DNA from 2 places in the Cellvibrio sp. pealriver genome. Region 2 is predicted to be linked to the other one. Evidence: predicted binding sites of a transcription regulator. Region 2 holds the regulator's gene; the other holds the start of a gene.
What was found. The regulator FNR, encoded in region 2, switches genes on or off when oxygen is low (the NO sensors DNR and NnrR bind a similar motif). The targets are predictions, from matches to a motif close to TTGATNNNNATCAA.
Positions count from the first base shown of each region.

Region 1: the regulator FNR is predicted to act here: its motif matches at 1,767-1,780, upstream of hemN (oxygen-independent coproporphyrinogen III oxidase).

Region 1 covers NZ_KQ236688.1:2,035,661-2,039,084, reverse strand. The annotation lists gene VC28_RS08825 (class I SAM-dependent methyltransferase) at 1-300, shown strand, start outside; gene hemN (oxygen-independent coproporphyrinogen III oxidase) at 307-1,710, opposite strand; gene VC28_RS08815 (2OG-Fe(II) oxygenase) at 1,840-2,490, shown strand; gene VC28_RS08810 (circularly permuted type 2 ATP-grasp protein) at 2,885-3,424, shown strand, end outside.
Region 2 covers NZ_KQ236688.1:1,872,376-1,875,799, forward strand. The annotation lists gene VC28_RS08045 (TetR/AcrR family transcriptional regulator) at 1-185, shown strand, start outside; gene VC28_RS08050 (cold-shock protein) at 361-567, opposite strand; gene fnr (fumarate/nitrate reduction transcriptional regulator Fnr) at 1,102-1,860, shown strand; gene VC28_RS08060 (DUF4202 domain-containing protein) at 1,891-2,481, shown strand; gene VC28_RS08065 (SirB2 family protein) at 2,534-2,911, shown strand; gene VC28_RS08070 (hypothetical protein) at 3,192-3,424, shown strand, end outside.

The DNA of each region.
Region 1 (3,424 bases), 160 kb from region 2:
TCACTGGATACATCGGCATTTCCCGATGTGATTTATCTTGATCCAATGTTCCCGGAACGAAATAAAAGTGCCGATGTTAAAAAAGAAATGGCTGCGTTTCACGATGTTGTTGGTAAAGATGAGGATGCCGATTCACTATTACCGCTGGCGCTTGAGCATGTGAATTATCGTGTTGTTGTAAAGCGTCCACGTAAAGCACCGTTTCTCAATAATCAAACGCCTTCGTACCAATTGGAAGGAAAATCCAGCCGTTACGACATTTACACGATTAAAAAATTACCTGACCATCTTAATAATTAATGCCGGTCAAATAATTTTTGAATAGCGAATAGGCGATACCGTGCTCTGCTGTTTTTGCAGGTATTCATCAAATACCATGCAAATTCTGCGGATCAACAAGCGGCCTTTGTTATGGACATAAATGCCGCTGCTGTTAATACTCAATAATCCATCTTCACGCATAGGTTGTAGCTGGATAAGTTCTTTTTGAAAATGTGCTTGTGCATCAATTCCAAATTCGCGCATTACATCTGCAAATGCCAACTCAAAGTGGCAAATTAATTGGTTAATGACAAAGCGCCGGAGAATATCCTCCTGATTCAAACTAAAGCCTTTCATGATGGGCAGTAATCCCATATCCATTTTTTGCTGATAGGTGGTTAAGTCCTTTGCGTTTTGCACGTACACATTATCGATCATGCTTATGGACGACACGCCCAGCGCTAGTAAATCGCAATTGCCATGCGTCGAATATCCCTGAAAATTTCGCTGTAATTTTCCTTGTTGCTGTGCAATAGCAAGTGGGTCGCTGGGTTTGGCAAAGTGATCCATGCCGATATAAACGTAACCTGCCACTTGCAGAGTCTCAATCGCGTGTTGCAGCATATCCAGTTTTTCAGCGGGCGATGGCAGCTCGCTTTCGCTAATCATTTTTTGGCTTTTGAATAAATGTGGCATGTGCGCATAATTAAATAGCGATAAACGATCCGGCTCCAAATCAATCACTTTCTGCAAAGTATTGTGCAATGACTGTTGGTTTTGCAACGGCAAACCGTAGATCAAATCCATACTGATCGATTGGTATTGATGTTCACGCGTCGCGCGTGTCAGGTCTGCGACTTGCTCGTAAGTATTAAAGCGATTGACGGCGCGCTGCACATGCGGATCAAAATCTTGTACGCCCATGCTGATCCGGTTAAATCCCAGTTTGCGAAGATGTCGCAGTCTGTCAGGCGCTATTTGTCCCGGATGAATTTCAATTGAAAACTCGGCCGATTCATCATCAGCAAACGAAAATAAACGTCGGCTCGCGTTCATAAGTAATGACATTTCATCATCGCTAATAAAGGTAGGTGTACCTCCGCCCCAGTGTACTTGTTGCACTTGTTTACCCGGTTCAAATAAATCGGCGTAAAGCGATAATTCCTGGATCATGCGCTGGATATAAGGCAGCGCGCGGCTTTTGTTATGGGTGACAACTTTATTGCAGCCGCAGTAGTAACAAAGACTTTCACAAAACGGAATGTGAAAGTACAACGACAGCGGCCGGTGCGCGAGATTGCTGCGCACAATTGCACGGAACAGCGCAGACTGGCTAAATGCTTCGCGAAATTGTGGCGCAGTCGGGTAGGAGGTATACCGTGGCCCCGCCAAATCATAGCGGTGAATTAGCAGCGAGTCCCATTCAAGAGGTTGTTCAAAGTTGCGCATAACGCCTACCTGTTACTGTGGAGTCGTTATAGTAAAAACCAGCGCAGCCAAACGAATTGACATGGATCAAGCCTATAATGGCTAATCTGGTCAATCATGTAATCCTTTTTAAAATGAACGATGGTGTTTATGTCTAACAGCAGGTTTGATTCCCACAACAAGAGCCTTCTTGAAGCTACATCGTGCCTTGAAAAAAAGTACGATGAAATTGCCGATGCGCTCGCGGGCCCCGGGTTTATTATTCTGGACGGAGCCCTGCCGGACGCACTTACGCAAAGACTTATCGAGCTTATCAGTGGCAAAGATGGCCAGCTGAAACGTGCGGGTGTTGGTCGCAATGACGATTTCCAGCTCAATGACACTGTGCGTGGCGATGCTATTGAGTGGTTGGAAGCGGGCGAACCTGCTGTCACAGAATTTTTATCCGCCATGGATAAACTGCGCGCTGCACTCAACCAGCGTCTGTTTTTAGGGTTATGCGATTATGAGGCGCATTTTGCACGTTATAACCCCGGCGCTTTTTATAAGAAACACAGCGATGCATTTCGTGGAAAACCGGGCCGCAAAGTCTCCAGCGTGTTTTATTTAAATGCGGATTGGGATTTTGCAGCGGGTGGTGAATTGGTGCTCTATGATGAAGCAGGCACGGACGAGTTAGTCCGTGTTGCACCAGAATGCGGCAGGCTGGTGCTGTTTTTAAGTGAGGAATTTCCCCATGAGGTTCTTCCAGCGAGCCGTCCACGCCAAAGTATTGCAGGGTGGTTTCGGGTAAAGCCGTGAGCTCTTTAGGTGCGCGAAAATATTCAGCCTAAAGCAACAGAATTTTTAGGCGATAAATCCCTCGTGTCTCATAAATCGGCGGCTAACTGACCTTGCAAATACAGCGTGCGACTTGGGATCGCTAATTATTGTTAGCGTTGCCAGAGTGGAATGACCGGGATGTAACGGATAGTTGTGTTAGGTTTTGGAGTGCTCAAGTTAGTTGGCAATGCTTTTGCAAGATTAGGGGCGTAGCTCGCTGAAAGTCTTCCGGGAGTGGAGAAATGGAACCAGGGATGAATTTCAGTGAGCGCTATAACAACAAGACAACTAGAACCCGACGCTCAGAGAAACTCCTCTTTATAGAGACAATAAAGCGAGGCCGCGCATGCTTAAGGAAGTCACCATGAGTGAAATGAAAATTGATTGGCAGAATTATCATTCTGGCAATTTTTACGACGAATTAATTAGCTCGCCCGGCAACCCCCGTCCTGAAACCAAACACCTTGCGCAGTATCTGGCCTCTCTTTCCGGAGAAGAATTGCAAGAGCGAAAACTCTCTGCTGAGCTTGCAATCAAAACCATGGGTATTTCGTTTACGGTATATAGCGATGCAGGAAACATCGACCGTGAATGGCCATTCGATATTATTCCGCGCATCATCCCGCAACGTGAATGGCAAAAAACCGAGCGCGGTTTGATCCAACGATTAACGGCGCTGAATTTATTTATCAACGATATTTATAACGACCAGAAAATTATCAAAGATAAGGTTGTACCTTCTTATTTATTTGAGGATTCAGTCAACTTCCGCAAAGAATGCATCGGCATGAAACCCGCGTATGGTGTGTGGTCACATATTTGCGGTAGCGATTTAATTCGCGATAACAAAGGAGAGTTTTTTGTGTTGGAAGATAACCTGCGTGTGCCTTCCGGTGTATCTTACATGTTGGAA
Region 2 (3,424 bases):
CCTGTACGGCAGGCATTTTAAAAATTGACGATATTCCATTCGCCAGCAAACAATTTGTATTCCAACTGAAATCGTTTGTGTTCTATCCCTCGCTATTTGGATTGGAGCAACAAACTCACGCAATACATGAAAAAATAATCACCGAAGCGGTGGCCATGTTTTTGGCGCGTTATCAAAAAAGATAATCTGCTATTTACAGCACAAATGCTCCCTACTTCCGTCGGATATGCATTGGTATATCAGGTAACGCCAAACGCAACTTTATGTAGCGTAGAGCTGAAATTGAATAAACCCTCGAATAAAAAACCGCCTCAGTTGCCTGGGCGGTTTTTTTATTTCATCTGCTTTTGTGCTGGCAGATTAGAGAGCGATTACGTTTTCAGCTTGTGGGCCTTTTTGGCCTGGCTTTACGTCAAACTCTACTTTTTGGCCTTCCGCCAGGGTTTTGAAACCTGAGCCAGTGATAGCACTGTAGTGTACGAATACATCTTGACCCGCTTCACTTGCAATAAAACCGAAACCTTTTGATTCGTTGAACCATTTAACGGTGCCTGTACTTCTAGCCATATAAACCTCGATGCTCTTTATCAAATAAAAATGAATACCCCAAGTGGAGCTTTGCTGGCGGATTCAGATGTTACTTATGTAGAACAAACCGAGGTGCTAATAGATTTACTGCTAGAACAACGAGGTGATTTACTATAAATAATGCTGCGAAATGGCCAGCCAACCAAATATATTCCCACCATCCATTCATGTAAAGTGGTTATTTTTACGACCAATATTGAGTATTTGGTTATAAAGCACAGGGATAGCAGCAAGGCATGCGGCAATTTGCCGCGCGCGCATTGTCACCAAGCGCACTAATATGCAGTTAATAGGTATTTACGTATCTATTGTCTTTTCACTTTTACCGGGTTTTCCGGTTAATCTCCTTCGGGCTGGCTTCCAGCCCCTTTTTACCTCTCCAGGATAGCTCTTGCCATCACTAGCATGGTGCTTGCCGTCACCGCCTATTTACCCCCTACCCTAAAGCTGCAACAATCGCTTTATCGCTATTTTCCTCACGTTTTGCAGGGATATACATTCACGAGGCCCCTCATGACCGCCAAACAATTGATTATTAAACCCCAGGATGCTAACTGCCCGCATGACAAACGTGTGAGTTGCGGCAATTGCCGATTGAACACTATTTGCCTACCCATCAGCTTGCACATTGACGATATTGACAGGCTTGATGGCATTATCCAGCGCGGTAAACCTCTGCAAAAAGGTGATTATTTATACCGGGCAAATGATGCTTTTGGATCGGTATATGCCATTCGCTCTGGTTGCGTTAAAGCGATTACCTTGAGCGACAATGGCGAAGAACAAGTGACCGGTTTTTATTTGCCGGGTGAAATTGTGGGCATGGATGGTATTGCCGACAATCGTTACACCAATTCTGTGATCGCATTGGAAACATCATCTGTGTGTGAAATTCCATTTGAACGGATGGAAGAGTTGAGTTTGCAAATCCCCAACTTGCAACGTCATTTTTTCCAACTCATGAGCCGTGAAATCACGCAAGACCAGCAAGTCATTACGTTATTAAGTAAAAGCAGTGCTGAAGAACGGATCGCTGCACTACTGTTGAGCATTTCAAGCCGTAATAGCCGCCGCCAGCTATCGGCGAATGCGTTTCGCTTGCCGATGTCGCGCACTGATATTGGTAACTATTTGGGTTTAACCATCGAAACCGTTAGCCGCATTTTGACGCGCCTGCAAAAACAAGAGGTCATTGCAGTCGATAAAAAAGAAATCCAGATTGTAAACATGGAACAATTACGCAACATAGCTAATGGCAATACAAGCTGCTGATAGCTCAGCAATAACTGACGAGCAACAACTATGATCGACCAAGCACGTTTGGAAAAAACACTCGCCGCATTCGACGCTGCCAATTTACAAGACCCGAATACTGAAATAGTGGATGGAAATGCTGTCGCGAAGGAATGGATTTACGGACAGCGAATGAGTGCACAGCTTGTACTCTTTTGCGAGAACCCATCTGAAGCCCTGCAGCTCGCTGCGCGCAGCCAGCATATTTGCCGTTGGAAGATTCCGCGCAGCGATTACCCGATGGACAGAAGTGGTTATAAAAAGTGGCGGCTCGACCTCGCCCAAATGCACGGCGATATTGCGGGCGATATCATGTCTGAACAAGGTTACGATGAAATAACCATAGCCCGTGTCAAAGATCTTTTACTCAAACGCAGCTTAAAGCGCGACGAAGAAGTGCAAGCACTTGAAGATGTTATCTGTCTGGTATTTATCGAGTTTTATTTGGAAGACTTTGCGCGCAAACACGATGAAGATAAGCTGATTGATATCATCCGCAAAACATGGAACAAAATGTCTGAAAAGGGCCATGCTGCCGCCTTAAAACTGCCACTATCAGAAGGCATGCTTGGGCTGGTAGGTAAAGCATTGGCTGCGTAACTCCTTTTCTCTAATCACCCTACTTCATCAACATTAATAAAAGGAAAACACTGTGTATCTAGCCCTTAAACATTTGCACTTAACGTTTGTTGTTTTATCGTTGCTCGCCTTTTTTATTCGCGGCATCTGGTTGTTTATGGGCTCAAGTATGCTCACGAAAAAGTGGGTTAAAATTCTGCCGCATATCATTAGTTTGGTTTTATTGGCGAGTGGTATCGCTGTTGCTGTACATCTGGGAATGTCACCCGGTAGTCAGCCATGGTTGATGGCTAAAATTATCGGCTTGGTTGTTTATATCGCGTTAGGTGTAGCCGCATTTAAAGCAGCGAACCCAGTTACACGCAAAGCCTGTTGGGTGGTTGCACTACTGGTATTTGCCTATATCACCAGTGTTGCTGTAACCAAAACGCCCTTGGGATTTTTTGGTTAGTATTGCAAAACTCACCTCTTTGCCTCTCCGCTCCCCCGACCTTTTTGTCGGTTGTGCATCAGGATCCAGGATTCTGATGCACAGCTCCCTAACACTTCTCCCTTTCCCACTTATCTCGCTGCTACTTCTATAGTATTCACCAGCAATTTGCGTGTGCCTTATCAGGAAACGCTCTATGCAAAGACAATTTTATTTACAATACTTGACGTATCTTTAAAAGTGATTTATATCACAGTCTAGTGAACAAGCCTTATATAACTTTAATAATCGGTGAGCCCTAATGAAAAAAATAACTTTGACCATTCTCTTATTAGCATTGTCCCCACTAGGCTTTGCCTGTGATGAAGCATGCAAACGCGCAAAAGCAGAAGCGGCCAACAACGTGAAGTTTGCCAGCTACCTGAACGCAAAATACTGCAAATCAACAGGATTGGATTTTTTGATGCAAGGCCGCAAGAGCTTGCAGAACTACCGCGACAAACAACTTGCAACCGCACACCGCGGCGGTGCCAA